Regions from separate parts of the Streptomyces rubrogriseus genome, predicted to be linked through region 2. Evidence: riboswitches for the same ligand, from Rfam matches in the RefSeq annotation. Region 2 holds a riboswitch; the other holds the start of a gene.

Region 1 (7,625 bases), 6.1 Mb from region 2:
TCGGCGGTGGCGACCCTGATCGGTGCCGGTGCGCATCTGATCACGGTGTCGGTGCTGTGGGAGGCGACCGGGGACCGGATCGGGTTCACCCAGTGGCTGCTGCTCGGCCTGCCGCTGGCGGTCGCCTCCTCCCACCTCGCCGCCGAGACGGTCCTGCTGACGACCACGCGCCGCGCGGACCGCGCGGGGCCCGTCCGCATCACCGCCGAGGAGATACAGCGGCACGGCGAGAGCCCGGTCACCGGCCCCTGGACGCAGGCCGAGAAGCGCTGCGCGCTGCTGCTGGCCACGGTGGTGGCCCTGTGGTGCAGCGAGCCCGTGCACCGGGTCTCCCCCGCCGTGGTGGCGCTGATCGGCGCGGTCGTCGCCTCCTCCCCCGCGCTGGGCACCGTACGGCTCAAGGACGCGCTGAGGACCGTGCCGTGGTCGCTGCTGCTGTTCATGGCGGCGACGATGGCGATGGGCGTCGCGCTGGCCGACTCCGGTGCGGCGGGGTGGCTGGTGTCGGGCCTGCCCGCGGACGTCGCCCCGGCCGCCTTCCTCGGCGTGGTGGTCGCGGTGAGCACGGCGGCCCACCTGGTCCTGCAGTCCCGTTCCGCCCGCTCCTCGGTGCTGGTCCCGCTGGTGATCGCCGCGGCCGTCGGCGCCGGGGTCAACCCGGTCGCCGCCGCGCTCGCCTCGACGGCGGCGGCCGGGTTCTGCCACACCCTCCCGGCCTCCGCCAAGCCGGTCACGCTCTTCTCCGAGGTGCCCGGCGTCCCCACCTACACCCCGCGCGACCTGCTGCGGCTGTCCGCCGTACTGGCGCCGCTGACCGCCCTGCTCGTGCTGTTCTTCGCCGCCGCGGTCTGGCCGCTGCTCGGCGTGCCCGTGACCCGCTGAAGGAGCCCACCATGTCTCGTCCGTCCCCCGTGCTGAACCGTGTGGTCGTGGCCCCCAGCGGATTCAAGGAATCCCTGTCCGCCCGTGCCGCCGCCGACGCCATCGCGGCGGGCGTCCGCCGGGTGCTGCCGGACGCCGAGATCGACCGGATCCCGCTCGTGGACGGCGGCGAGGGCACCGCCGTCGCGCTGGCGTCGGCGACCGGCGGGCGGCTGGTGGCGCTGGCCGCCACCGGTCCGGTCGGCGATCCCGTGGGCACCCACTTCGCGCTGCTCGGCACCGGGGACACGGCGGTGGTGGAGATGGCGGCCGTCGCGGGCCTGTCCCTGGTCCCCCGCGCCCTGCGCGACCCCGGCGCCACCACCACGTACGGCGTCGGCGAGCTGATCCGCGCCGCCCTCGGCACCGGGGTGCGGCGGGTGCTGGTCGGCTGCGGCGACTCGGGGACGTCCGACGGAGGCGCGGGCGCGCTCCAGGCGCTCGGGGCCCGGCTGCTGGACGCGGACGGCTTCGAACTCGGCCCCGGCGGACGGGAGCTGAACCGCCTCGTCCGCATCGACCCGTCCGGTCTCGACGCCCGGCTGAAGGACACCGAGCTGCTCGTCGCCTGCAACCCGTACAACGTGCTGTGCGGCGAGCGGGGCGTGGCCCGGGTGTTCGGCCCGCAGAAGGGGGCGACGCCCGCGCAGGTCGAGGAGTTGTCGGCCGGGCTGGAGAACTGGGCGCGCGTACTCACCCGCGACCTCGGTGTCGTCGGCACCGACCTGCGCACGGGGCCAGGCACCGGCGCGTCCGGCGGCCTCGGCGCGGGACTCGCCGCCGTCGGGGCCCGGCTGCTGCCCCGCTTCGACGTGCTCCTGGGCCACCTCGACCTGGACGCCCGCCTCGCCCGGGCCGACCTGGTGCTCACCGCCGAGGGCGCCCTGGACCACCAGACGCCGCGCGGCAAGGTGCCGGCCGAGGTGGCCCGCCGCGCCAAGCTCTCCGGCCGGCCCGTCCTCGCCCTGGCGGGCACGCTCGGCGAGGGCGCGCACGACGTGCCCGGGGTGGACGCCTGCCACGGGATCATGCCGGCGCCGATGGCCCTGGCGGACGCGTTGCTGCGCGCCTCCGAGCTCCTCACGGACGCCACGGAACGGGCGCTGCGGATGGTGGTGCTGGGGTCGCGGCTGCCGGGCCGGACCGCTCAGGCGCCGCTACCCGCCGCGGGGGCGGGGGCGCCGGAGGTGGTGTCGGGCACGCAGCGCCCGTCCTCGGTGCGGTAGTTCCAGCGGGCGCCGTCGCTCACCAGCTCCCGGACGGCGTTCACGAACCGCTCCACGTGCTCGTCCGGGGTGCCCGCACCGAAGCTGACGCGGATGGCGTTGAGGGACTTCTCGCCGGGCGCCGCCTCGGGCGCCCCGCACTCGCCCTGCGTCTGCGGGTCGCTGCCGAGCAGGGTGCGCAGCAGCGGATGGGCGCAGAACAGGCCGTCGCGCACGCCGATGCCGTACTCGGCGGAGAGCGCGGCGGCGAAGTGCGAGCTGTTCCAGCCCTCGACGACGAAGGAGAGCACTCCGACGCGCGGCGCGTCGTCCCCGAAGAGGGACAGGACACGCACCTCGGGCACCTCGGCGAGGCCCTCGCGCACCTTCCGGATCAGGTACTCCTCGCGGGCGACCAGCGAGTCGAACCCGGCCTCGGTGAGCGCCTTGCAGGCGGAGGCGATCGCGTAGGCCCCGATGACGTTGGGCGATCCGGCCTCGTGCCGGGCCGCGCTGTCGTGCCACCGCACGTCCACGCCGCCGTCCGCGCGCCGGGAGACGCTGCGGCTGGCGCCGCCGCCGGCCAGGTACGGCTCCGCCTCGCGCAGCCAGTCGGCGCGGCCGGCCAGCACGCCGGAGCCGAAGGGCGCGTACAGCTTGTGCCCGGAGAAGGCGACCCAGTCCACGTCCAGGTCGCGCACGCTCACCGGGTGGTGCGGGGCGAGCTGGGCGGCGTCCAGCACGATCCGGGCGCCGTGCGCGTGGGCGGCGGCGGCCAGCTCCCGCACCGGCCACAGCTCGCCGGTGACGTTGGAGGCGCCGGTGACGCAGACCAGGGCGGGCCCGTACGGCTCGCGGGCGGCGAGGGCGCGCTCCAGGGTCTCGACGGCCTCGGCGGGCGTGCGCGGGGCGTCGAGGTAGGTCACGTCCGCGTTCCGCCAGGGCAGCAGCGAGGCGTGGTGCTCGGTCTCGAAGACGAAGACCCGGCAGCCGGCGGGCAGCGCGGCGGCGAGCAGGTTCAGGGAGTCGGTGGTGGACCGGGTGAAGACGACCTGGTCGTCCTCCCGGCAGCCGAGGAACTCGGCGACCGTCCCGCGGGCGTTCTCGAACAGGTCGGTCGACAGCTGCGAGAGGTACCCGGCGCCCCGGTGCACGCTGCCGTAGTACGGGGCGTAGGCGGCCACGTCGTCCCAGACCCGCTGGAGCGCGGGCGCGCTGGCGGCGTAGTCGAGCGCGGCGTAGGCGACCTCGCCGCCGGTGACGAGCGGCACGGTGACGTCCCGGCCGAGGACGGGCAGCGGGGTGGCGACAGCGGTGGGTACGGACATGGCGGACTCCCGTGAGGACCAGCGCGCGGCGGGGCGCTGTGAAAGAGGAAAAAGGAGGGTGCGGAGGCGGGGCTCTGCGGCCCTATCGCATTCGCTGGTTCACGGGAGACTCCCTCGGACGACCCAGGACCCCTGGTTTCGCGAGGGGTCCGCGCTTGCCGTGGACCTTGCTGTCCACGACCTGGTCTTCACCCGGGGCACCCCGCCACGGACGGAGGGTTGCCGGACAGTCGGCCGGGGCCTCATGACTGTCACTCATGACCTGTCGAAAAACCTATGGGAAATGATCGGCGTCCCGCAACCCGGGTCCGGATCGCGGGACGCACGTCACATGTACCGCCGTAGCGCGGTGCCGCCGTGCCGCCGCTCAGGCGTTGCTGACGGCCACCCAACGCTCCAGCACCCGCCGGGCCGCCCCGGAGTCGATCGCCTCGGCCGCCCGGTCCATCCCGGCCCGCAGCCGCTCGGCCAGCGCCCCCTCGCCGGGCTCCAGGGCCTCCAGGGCCGCCGCCGAGTTCAGCAGGACCGCGTCCCGCACCGGACCCTTCTCGCCGGCCAGCAGGCGGCGGGCGACGTCGGCGTTGTAGGAGGCGTCGGCCCCGCGCAGCGCCTCGACCGGCACCAGCTCGATGCCGACGTCCCGCGGGTCGAAGGTCTCCTCGGTCACCCGGCCGTCGCGCACGACCCAGACCCGGGAGGTGGCGGTCGTGGTCAGCTCGTCGAGACCGTCGTCGCCCCGGAAGACCAGCGACGAGTGGCCCCGCTCGGCGAAGACCCCGGCGACGATCGGTGCCATCCGGGCGTGCGCGACCCCGACCGCCTGGGCCTTCACCCGGGCGGGGTTGGTCAGCGGACCCAGGAAGTTGAACACCGTACGGATGCCGAGCTGGCCGCGGGCCGTCGCCACGTGGCGCAGCGCCGGGTGGAACTTCACGGCGAAGCAGAAGGTGATGCCGGCTTCCTCGGCGACCTCCGCCACCCGCTGCGGCGTCAGCTCCAGGTTGACCCCGAGCTTCTCCAGGACGTCGGAGGCCCCGGACGCCGAGGAGGCGGCCCGGTTGCCGTGCTTGACGACCTTCGCACCCGCGCCGGCCAGGACGATCGCCGACATGGTGGAGATGTTGACCGTCTTGGCGCCGTCGCCGCCGGTGCCGACGATGTCGACGGTCTTCCCCGGCACCTCGATCACGTTGGCGTGTTCGTACATGGTGCGGACCAGTCCGGAGATCTCCTCGACCGTCTCCCCCTTGAACCGCAGGCCCACCGCGAACCCGGCGATCTGCACGTCGGTCGCCTCGCCGCGCATGATCACGTCCAGCGCCCAGGCGGTGTCGTCCGCGCTCAGGTCGCGGCCGTCCAGCAGTCCGTTCAGCAGGGCGGGCCAGGAGCGGTCCGCCGTGGTGTCGCCTCCAGCGGGGGTCACAGCGCTCATAGCCGCTCCTGAATCGTGTGTGTCGTCGACGGGGATCGTGCTCCCACCCTATCCAGCCCCGGACACGGCGAAGGGCCCCGTCCGCAGAACGGAACGGGGCCCTTCGACCGTGGTGTGGCGACGCCGGAGGGTCAGTGGTGGCCGTGGCCGCTCGTGATCTCCTTGTACTCCTCGACGGTCGGCTTCGGAATCTGCGACTCCTCGCCGTAGTACGACTCGCTGAGCTTGGCACGGAGCTTCTGCGTGCCGCTCACCTTGCGCTCGACGCCGTTCTCGTCGACCGTCGGGCCGATCTCGGCCGGCTTGTACTGCTCGTGCGCCGTGAGCGTGTGCAGCTGCTCCTGGCTGAGCGGCTCGTGCACCTCGATGAACTCACCGTGCGGCAGGCGCTTGATGATGCCGGACTCGCGTCCGTGCAGCACCTTGTCCTTGTCCCGGCGCTGGAGGCCGAGGCAGATCCGCTTGGTGGCGATGAAGGCGACGACCGGTCCGACGAAGAACGCGATGCGGACGAACCAGGTGATCGCGTTGATCGACAGGTGGAAGTGGGTGGCCCACAGGTCGTTGCCGCCACCGATCAGCAGCACGAAGTAGACGGTCAGCCAGGCGACACCGAAGGCCGTACGGGTCGGGGCGTTGCGCGGGCGGTCCAGGATGTGGTGCTCGCGCTTGTCCCCGGTGACCCAGGACTCGATGAACGGGTAGACCGCGATCGCCGCCAGGACCAGCGGGAAGATCAGCAGCGGGACGAACACGCCCAGGACCAGTGTGTGGCCCCAGAAGTTGATCTCCCAGCCAGGCATCACCCGGATCAGGCCCTCGGAGAAGCCCATGTACCAGTCCGGCTGGGCGCCGGTGGAGACCTGGTCGGGCCGGTAGGGCCCGATGGCCCAGATCGGGTTGATCGTGGCGATGGCCGACACGACGGAGATCACACCGAAGACCAGGAAGAAGAAGCCGCCGGCCTTCGCCGTGTACACCGGCAGCAGCGGCATGCCGACGACGTTCTTGTTGGTCTTGCCGGGACCCGCGAACTGCGTGTGCTTGTGGTAGAAGACCAGGATCAGGTGGCCCACCAGCAGCCCGAGCATGATGCCCGGCAGCAGCAGGATGTGGATCGAGTAGAACCGGGACACGAAGTCGTGGCCGGGGAACTCGCCGCCGAACAGGAAGAACGAGATGTACGTGCCGACGATCGGCACGGACAGGATCGCGCCCTCCATGAAGCGGATACCGGTGCCCGAGAGCAGGTCGTCCGGGAGCGAGTAACCGGTGAAGCCGGTGAACATGCCGAGGACGAGCAGCAGGAAGCCGAACAGCCAGTTGACCTCGCGCGGCTTGCGGAACGCGCCGGTGAAGAAGACGCGCATCATGTGCACGAACATGCCGGCCAGGAAGATCAGCGCGGCCCAGTGGTGGATCTGCCGGATCAGCAGACCGCCGCGGACGTCGAAGCTGATGTCCAGAGTGGAGGCGTACGCCTCACTCATCATCTGGCCCTGCAGCGGCACGTACGAGCCGTGGTACTGGACCTCGGCCATCGACGGGTGGAAGAACAGCGTCAGGTACACACCCGTGAGGATGATGATGATGAAGCTGTAGAGGCAGACCTCACCCAGCATGAACGACCAGTGGTCGGGGAAGATCTTGCGCATGTTGGCCTTGGCCAGGGAGTAGATCCCCAGCCGGCCGTCGGCCCAGTCGGCGACGCGCTCGCCGGCCGGTGCCTTCCCGCGTGAGCGGGACGGTTCGTTTGCTGCAGTACTCATCCGCGCTCCCAGTAAGCAGGACCGACGGGCTCCTCGAAGTCGCCGAGCGCTTCGAGGTAACCCTCGTCGTTCACGCCGATGCGCAGCTGCGGCAGGGCGTGACCGGCGGGACCGAAGATGACCCGGGCACCGTCGGCAAGGTCGAAGGTGGACTGGTGGCAGGGGCAGAGCGCGTGGTGCGTCTGCTGCTCGTACAGGGAGATCGGGCAACCGACGTGGGTGCAGATCTTCGAGTACGCCACGATGCCCTCGTGCGACCACTCGAGCTCGCGCTTGTCCTTGATGGAGTCCGGCTCCAGCCGGATGATCATCAGGGCGGCCTTGGCGATCTCGTTCTGGAAGTCCTCGTCGTGCTCCTCCAGGCCCTCGGGCATGGCGAAGGTGAGCGAACCCACCGCGACGTCGGAGGGACGCAGCGGCTCGTTGGTGTTCATGTTGACGAGGAGCTTGCCCTTGGACCACAGGGTGTGGCGGAGCTTGGTCCCGGGCAGCGGACCGAGGTCGCGCAGCAGGACGACGCCGGAGAGCGGCACCAGGGTGAGCGCGCCCAGCATCGTGTTGCGGATCAGCTTGCGGCGCCCGATCACGGACTCCTTGGCGCCCTGCTTGAAGTCCGCGTGGACCTTGGCACGGACCTCGGGGGACGCCTCGATCGGGTGACGCTCGTCGGCGACCTCCTCGTCGGACATCAGGGTGCGGGCCCAGTGGACCGCGCCCGCGCCGATGGCGAACAGCGCGACGCCGAGCGTCATGCCGAGCGCGAAGTTCAGCGCACTGATGTGACCGAGCGGGAAGATGTAGACCGACTTGTCGACGTCGATCGCCACGAAGGCGGCGATGAAGGCGATGGTGGCCAGCATCGACAGCGTGAACAGCAGGGCGACCGTGCGCTCGGACCGCTTGGCGGCCCGCTCGTCGACGTCCTGGACCCGCGGCTCGTGGGGCGGCAGACCCGGGTCGGCGAACGGGT
Region 2 (7,625 bases):
TCGATCAACCGGAACCGGTCGATCAGAAGTCCATGTCACCGCCCGGCATGCCGCCCGGGGCGCCCGCCGGAGCGGCCTTCTCGGGCTTGTCGGCGATGACGGCCTCGGTGGTGAGGAACAGCGCGGCGATGGAGGCGGCGTTCTGCAGGGCAGAGCGGGTCACCTTCGCCGGGTCGATGATGCCCTCGGCGATCATGTCGACGTACTCACCGGAGGCGGCGTTCAGGCCGTGGCCGACGGTCAGGTTGCGGACCTTCTCCACGACGACGCCGCCCTCGAGACCGCCGTTGACGGCGATCTGCTTCAGCGGGGCCTCCAGGGCGAGCTTCACGGCGTTGGCGCCGGTCGCCTCGTCACCCGACAGCTCCAGCTTCTCGAAGACCTGGGAGGCCTGGAGCAGGGCCACGCCACCACCGGCGACGATGCCCTCCTCGACGGCCGCCTTCGCGTTGCGAACGGCGTCCTCGATGCGGTGCTTGCGCTCCTTGAGCTCGACCTCGGTGGCGGCACCGGCCTTGATGACGGCCACGCCGCCGGCCAGCTTCGCCAGACGCTCCTGGAGCTTCTCGCGGTCGTAGTCCGAGTCGCTGTTCTCGATCTCGGCGCGGATCTGGTTGACGCGGCCCTGGACCTGGTCGGCCGAACCGGCGCCGTCCACGATCGTGGTCTCGTCCTTGGTGATGACGACCTTGCGCGCGCTGCCCAGCAGGTCCAGCGTGGCGTTCTCCAGCTTGAGGCCGACCTCCTCGGAGATGACCTCACCACCCGTGAGGATGGCGATGTCGCCGAGCATGGCCTTGCGGCGGTCGCCGAAGCCCGGGGCCTTGACGGCGACGGACTTGAAGGTGCCGCGGATCTTGTTGACGACGAGGGTCGACAGGGCCTCGCCCTCGACGTCCTCGGCGATGATCAGCAGCGGCTTGCCCGACTGCATGACCTTCTCCAGGAGCGGCAGCAGGTCCTTGACGTTGCCGATCTTGGAGTTGGCGATCAGGATGTACGGGTCGTCGAGCGACGCCTCCATACGCTCCATGTCGGTGGCGAAGTACGCCGAGATGTAGCCCTTGTCGAAGCGCATACCCTCGGTGAGCTCCAGCTCCAGACCGAAGGTCTGGGACTCCTCGACGGTGATGACGCCTTCCTTGCCGACCTTGTCCATGGCCTCGGCGATGAGCTCGCCGATCTGGGTGTCGGCGGCGGAGATGGAGGCCGTGGAGGCGATCTGCTCCTTGGTCTCGACGTCCTTGGCCTGCTCCAGCAGGGCGGCGGAGACGGCCTCGACGGCCTTCTCGATGCCGCGCTTCAGGGCCATCGGGTTGGCGCCGGCCGCGACGTTGCGCAGGCCTTCCTTGACCAGGGCCTGGGCGAGAACGGTCGCGGTGGTCGTTCCGTCACCGGCGACGTCGTCCGTCTTCTTGGCGACTTCCTTGACCAGCTCGGCGCCGATCTTCTCGTACGGGTCCTCGAGCTCGATCTCCTTGGCGATGGAGACACCATCGTTGGTGATCGTGGGGGCGCCCCACTTCTTCTCGAGGACGACGTTGCGGCCCTTGGGGCCGAGCGTCACCTTGACGGCGTCCGCGAGCTGGTTCATGCCGCGCTCGAGGCCGCGCCGCGCCTCCTCGTCGAACGCGATGATCTTGGCCATGTGAAGTGGTCCCTCCAGGACTGGGGGTGATTCCTTCGGACCGCGCCCGCGCCCGCGACGGACGGCTCGCCGGCCTTGTGGTTCCTTCCCCACCCGGCCTGCGGGCCTCACCGACCCGGTCCTTCGTTGTCACTCTCACCTTCAGAGTGCTAACGCAATGATTAGCACTCGACCATGCCGAGTGCAAGCGCCTCTCGGGGATCGGGCCGCTCGCTCAGCCCCCCGCGAACAAGGGGGTGACGGGCGTCCGGGCAGGCCGAAGGGCCCGTACCCCTGGAGGTACGGGCCCTTCGGATGAAGACCGGGTGCTGCGGTGGCCGCGCGTCTCAGGCGCTGAGGCGAACCATGTCGGCCTGCGGGCCCTTCTGACCCTGCGAGATCTCGAACTCGACCCGCTGGCCTTCTTCGAGGGTGCGGTAGCCGTCCATCTGAATCGCGCTGTAGTGGACGAAAACATCCGCACCACCGTCGACCGCGATGAAGCCGTACCCCTTCTCCGCGTTGAACCACTTGACGGTGCCCTGAGCCATGCCTAACTCCCCTATTACTGGCCCTTGCACAGATCCGCACTTCGCGGACCCGGGTCAGACCTCGCCCCCTCACGACTGGGGGCGTGCGCCGGAACGCGTCGACCGCGGCTGAATGTATCTGTCCAACTGCCGTCTGCAACAGGTCAATCGGACGAGAAATCTGGACGCACCCGGTCCGGAATGTGGCGAGAATTCGCCTGAATTCGGGTCAAGTCGGGTCACGCAAAGGGAACAAAAGCCGCGAAATACGCTCGCACTTTGGCTGTTTCTTGTCGGGCGGGCGGCAGGAATTAACGGTTCCCGTTGTGCTGATCGGGAGCGCGTTCCCCAACTCTACCGCGCTCAACCACATGGAATTGCCCCCTCCGTTTCTCTTACGGAGAGGGCAATACGCACTACGAGGTGTATCCGCGGTGGATCAGCCGCCGGCGACCGCCGGGATGATCGAGACGCCCGCGCCGTCCGGCGTCGCCGTCTGAAGGCCCTGCTCGAAGCGGACGTCGTCGTCGTTGACGTAGACGTTGACGAAGCGGCGCAGCTTGCCCTGGTCGTCCAGGACGCGGGCGGCGATGCCGGTGTGGTTCTTCTCCAGGTCGGAGATGACCTCCCCGAGGTTGGCCCCGTCGGCGCTCACCTCGGCCTTGCCGCCGGTGTAGGTGCGCAGGATGGTCGGGATGCGAACGGTCACGCTCATGCGAGGCCAGCCTCTCGGAAGGAGTCCAGGTTCGGGCGGATGGTGGCGGTGAGGCCGGTGCCGGCCACCGCGTCGAGGGTCTTCAGGCCGTCGCCGGTGTTCAGGACGACGGTGGTGAGCGACGGGTCGAGGACGCCGTTCTCGATCAGCTTCTTGGTGACGCCGACCGTCACGCCGCCCGCCGTCTCCGCGAAGATGCCCTCCGTGCGGGCGAGCAGCTTGATCGCGTCCACGACCTGCTCGTCGGTCACGTCCTCCACGGCGCCGCCGGTGCGGCGGGCGATGTCGAGGACGTAGGGGCCGTCGGCCGGGTTGCCGATGGCCAGCGACTTGGCGATGGTGTTCGGCTTCTGCGGGCGGACCACGTCGTGCCCGGCCTTGAACGCCGTGGAGACCGGCGAGCAGCCCTCGGCCTGCGCGCCGAAGATCTTGTAGGGCTTGTCCTCGACCAGACCCAGCTCGATCAGCTCCTTCAGCCCCTTGTCGATCTTCGTCAGCTGGGAGCCGGACGCGATCGGCACGACGATCTGGTCGGGCAGCCGCCAGCCGAGCTGCTCGCAGATCTCGTAGGCGAGGGTCTTGGAACCCTCGGCGTAGTAGGGGCGCAGGTTGACGTTGACGAAGCCCCAGCCCTCGCCGGCCGGGTCGCCGATCAGCTCGGAGCAGAAGCGGTTCACGTCGTCGTAGTTGCCCTCGATGCCGACCAGCTCACCGCCGTAGACGGCGGCCATGACGACCTTGCCCTGCTCCAGGTCGTGCGGGATGAACACGCAGGAGCGGAAGCCGGCCCGGGCGGCGGCGGCGCCGACGGCACCGGCGAGGTTGCCGGTGGAGGAGCAGGACAGGGTGGTGAAGCCGAAGGCGCGGGCGGCCTCGATGGCCTGGGCGACGACGCGGTCCTTGAAGGAGTGCGTGGGGTTGCCGGAGTCGTCCTTGATGTACAGCCCGCCGGTGACGCCCAGTTCGCGGGCGAGGTTGTCGGCCTGGACGAGCTTGGTCCAGCCGGGGTTGATGTTCGGCTTGGTCGCGACGTCGGCCGGGACGGGCAGCAGGGGGGCGTAGCGCCAGATGTTCGCGGGGCCCGCTTCGATCCGCTTGCGCAGTTCCTCGGCGTCGTGGTCCGAGAAGTCGTAGGCGATCTCGAGGGGGCCGAAACACTCTTCGCAGGCGAAGACCGGTCCGAGCGGAACCCGGTGGCCGCACTCCCGGCAGCTCAGCGCGGCGGCGGGGCCGAGGTCGACGGTGCCGTCGGCGGGGTTCGTGGAGGTTTCGGCAGTCTGCACAGCCATGGAGGCGAGGCCCTTTCTCCTCATCTTCCTCACGACGCATCTCGCCGTGAGACGGATTTGGCACCTTCCCTAGCCGGGAGCCTCGCCACGTCCGTGTGACAAGAACCGACTGGAGGGTTGCCGGGGCTTCATCGGGCCGTATCCCTCTGCCCCTCTGGATGAGCGGTATGAAGTTGTTTCGCGGTGGTGCGCGCGGCGACCCCGGCATGCGGTGGTCCCACGCGTTGTTCAAGACTGTAACCGAAGGCCAGGACGGTTGAGATAGTCGTCCGTACCGCGAGATGGATCACAATGGATCACGAAGGAGACCACGGGACGTGCTGGAAGAAGTCGAGCGCTGGCTGAACGCACGCTCCTGGTCGGCCGCGGACCGGCCGGTCCAGCACCTTCTGTCCGCCAAGCACGCCACCGGGCAGTCGGTCAGCGTGGTGCTGCCCGCGCTGGACGAGGAGGCGACGGTCGGCGACATCGTCTCGGTGATCCGCCGGGAGCTGGTGCTCGGGGTCCCGCTCGTCGACGAGATCGTGGTCGTGGACTCCGGGTCGAGCGACCGCACGTCCGAGGTGGCCGCTGCGGCCGGGGCGCGCGTCGTCCACCGGGACGCGATCCTGCCCCGCATCCCCGCCGTGCCCGGCAAGGGCGAGGTGCTGTGGCGTTCGCTGCTGGTCACCGGCGGGGACATCGTCTGCTTCGTCGACGCGGACCTGCGCGAGTTCTCCGCCGACTTCGTCTCCGGGATCGTGGGCCCGCTGCTCACCGATCCGGACGTGCACCTGGTCAAGGCCATGTACGACCGCCCGCTGGCCGGGGCGGCCGGGCAGGGCGGCCGGGTCACGGAGCTGATGGCCCGCCCGCTGCTCAACATGCACTGGCCGCAGCTGGCCGGCTTCGTCCAGCCGCTGGGCGGGGAGTACGCGGCCCGCCGCTCCCTGCTGGAACGGCTCCCCTTCCCGGTCGGCTACGGCGTCGAGCTGGGCATGCTGGTCGACGCCCTGCACCTGGTGGGCCTGGACGCGCTCGCGCAGGTCGACGTCGGGGTCCGCGTCCACCGCCACCAGGACGGGCGGGCGCTGGGCCGGATGGCCGCGGCGATCTACCGCACCGCCCAGCTCCGGCTGGCCCGCGGCCACCTGGTGCGCCCGGCCCTCACCCAGTTCGAGCGGGGCGTCGACGGCTTCGAGCCGCGCACCTACGCCGTCGACACCGAGGAACGGCCGCCGATGACGGAGATCGCGGAGTACGCGGCCCGGAGGGTGGCCTAGGCACCGGAAACGGCCCACGGGGCTCAGCCGGAGACGCCGTCCGACCAGCGCCACCTGCCGCCGGAGTCCAGCTCGCAGGTCAGGTACTCGCCGCCGCGGCCGTGAGTGCTCAGGCCCCGGTGCTTCTTGGCGCAGAACTGGCCGTCGGCGTAGCAGTTGCCCGCGGGGCTCATCAGCTCGCAGGCGCCGGTGCCGCCGTCCCCGGTGCCGCCGCTGGTTCCGCCGGTACCGCTGTCCCGGGTCTTCGACGGCTCGGGGGCCGGCTCCGGCGTGTGCAGCAGGCGCCCGGCGCAGTCGCGGCCGTCGCGGGGGACGGTGAAGGTCACGGCGCCGGAGCCGCCGCTCTGCTCGCAGATCTTCTCGCCGCTGCCCCAGGAGGAGGCCCGCTGCCCGCTGCCCTGGAGGCGCACGGTGTAGCTGACGTGCGCCTTCTCGGCGGCGCTGACGGCCGCCCCGATGCTGCCGCCGGTGAGGTCCGGCAGCGTGACGGCGGTGGGGGTGGGGGTGGGGGTGGGAGTCGGGGTCTCGGTGCTGGCGGACGCCTCGGGAGTGGGGCTGCCGCTCGGCGTGGCGGTGTCGGAGGCGGAGGCGGTGGCCTTGGCGGGGGCCTCGTCCGCGGTGGCGCTCGCGTCGCCGTCCCCGCAGCCGGCCAGGGCCAGCGCGGAGGCCGCGATCAGTGCCGCCGTGCCCGCGAGTCTGCTCGTGCGCCGGTGCCGTGTGCGTATGGGCATGGTGCGCCCACCCCCCAGAAAGTTGAAATGTGCACCGCACATCCTCAACCTGTTCACACTTCCCGCACAAGCTCCGTGACCGAATCGCCGTCGGGGTGACACGGGGAAACGTTTGAGGTGCGAGGGGCCGGGCTAGGTTGAGGCGTATGGCTTCAAGCTTCGGTGCTGCTCAGGTGCTGGTCGCCTCCAACCGGGGGCCGGTCTCGTACGAGGTGCGGGAGGACGGGTCGCTGCACGCCAAGCGGGGCGGTGGCGGGCTCGTGTCGGGACTGTCGGCCATCGGGCCCGACGCGGGGGCGCTGTGGGTGTGCTCGGCGCTGTCCGACGGGGACCGCGAGGCGGTGCGGCGCGGGGTCGGCGAGGACGGCGTACGGATGCTGGACGTGCCGGCCGACGTGCACGCGGACGCGTACAACGGGATCGCCAACTCGGTGCTGTGGTTCGTGCACCACATGCTCTACCAGACGCCCCTGGAGCCGGTCTTCGACGCGGAGTTCCGGCGGCAGTGGGCCTCCTACGAGGCGTACAACCGGGCCTTCGCCGAGGCGCTGGCCGAGGAGGCGGCCGAGGGCGCGGTCGCGGTCGTGCAGGACTACCACCTGACGCTGGTGCCGGGGATGCTGCGCGAGCTGCGTCCGGATCTGCGCATCGGCCACTTCTCGCACACGCCCTGGGCCCCGGTCGACTACTTCCGGCTGCTGCCGGACGACATCGCCGAGCAGGTGCTGCGCGGGATGCTCGGCGCCGACCGGCTCGGCTTCCTCACCCGGCGCTGGGCCGACGCGTTCACCGCCTGCTGCGACGCCGTGGTGGGCGGGCTCGGCGGCACGGAGATCGGCGTGCACGGGCTCGGCGCCGACGGGGACTTCCTGCGGGGGCGCTCGCACGAGGCCGACGTCGAGGAGCGGATGGCGGAGCTGCGGGAGCAGATCGGGGAGGGCCGCCGCACCATCGTGCGGGTGGACCGCACCGAGCTGTCCAAGAACATCGTGCGCGGTCTGCTGGCCTACCGGGAGCTGCTGGCCGGGCGGCCGGAGTGGCGCGAGCGGGTCGTGCACGTCGCGTTCGCCTACCCCTCGCGGCAGGACCTCGCCGTGTACCGGGAGTACACGGCCGAGGTGGAGCGGGTCGCGAACGCGGTCAACGAGGAGTTCGGGACGCCGGGGTGGACGCCGGTCGTGCTGAATCTCAAGGACGACTTCGCGCGGTCGCTGGCGGCGTACCGGCTGGCGGACGTGGCACTCGTCAACCCCGTCCGGGACGGGATGAACCTGGTCGCGAAGGAGGTGCCGGTCGTCTCCGACGCGGGGTGCGCGCTGGTGCTGTCGCGGGAGGCGGGCGCGTACGAGGAGCTGGGCGAGGACGCGGTGGTGGTCAACCCGTACGACGTGGTGGGCACGGCGGACGCGCTGCACGCGGCGCTCGGCCTGCCGGCGGGGGACCGGGCCGAGCGCTCGAAGCGGCTGGCGGC

The links. Region 2 has a riboswitch for S-adenosylmethionine ahead of thrC (threonine synthase). Riboswitches for the same ligand answer to the same signal wherever they lie in the genome.
Region 1: it holds a riboswitch for S-adenosylmethionine, as region 2 does, so the genes downstream of both, Sru02f_RS08215 (aminotransferase class V-fold PLP-dependent enzyme) here and thrC (threonine synthase) in region 2, are expected to answer to the same signal.

The regions. Positions count from the first base shown of each region.
Region 1 is NZ_CP116256.1:1,880,693-1,888,317, reverse strand. Features, by position in the region: gene Sru02f_RS08225 (SLC13 family permease) at 1-882, shown strand, start outside; gene Sru02f_RS08220 (glycerate kinase) at 912-2,147, shown strand; gene Sru02f_RS08215 (aminotransferase class V-fold PLP-dependent enzyme) at 2,069-3,454, opposite strand; SAM riboswitch class IV at 3,601-3,717, opposite strand; gene trpD (anthranilate phosphoribosyltransferase) at 3,822-4,886, opposite strand; gene qcrB (cytochrome bc1 complex cytochrome b subunit) at 5,018-6,655, opposite strand; gene qcrA (cytochrome bc1 complex Rieske iron-sulfur subunit) at 6,652-7,625, opposite strand, start outside.
Region 2 is NZ_CP116256.1:8,010,044-8,017,668, forward strand. Features, by position in the region: gene groL (chaperonin GroEL) at 23-1,648, opposite strand; gene Sru02f_RS36125 (cold-shock protein) at 1,975-2,178, opposite strand; gene Sru02f_RS36130 (MoaD/ThiS family protein) at 2,597-2,872, opposite strand; gene thrC (threonine synthase) at 2,869-4,161, opposite strand; SAM riboswitch class I at 4,179-4,326, opposite strand; gene Sru02f_RS36140 (glucosyl-3-phosphoglycerate synthase) at 4,479-5,423, shown strand; gene Sru02f_RS36145 (hypothetical protein) at 5,447-6,154, opposite strand; gene Sru02f_RS36150 (alpha,alpha-trehalose-phosphate synthase (UDP-forming)) at 6,301-7,625, shown strand, end outside.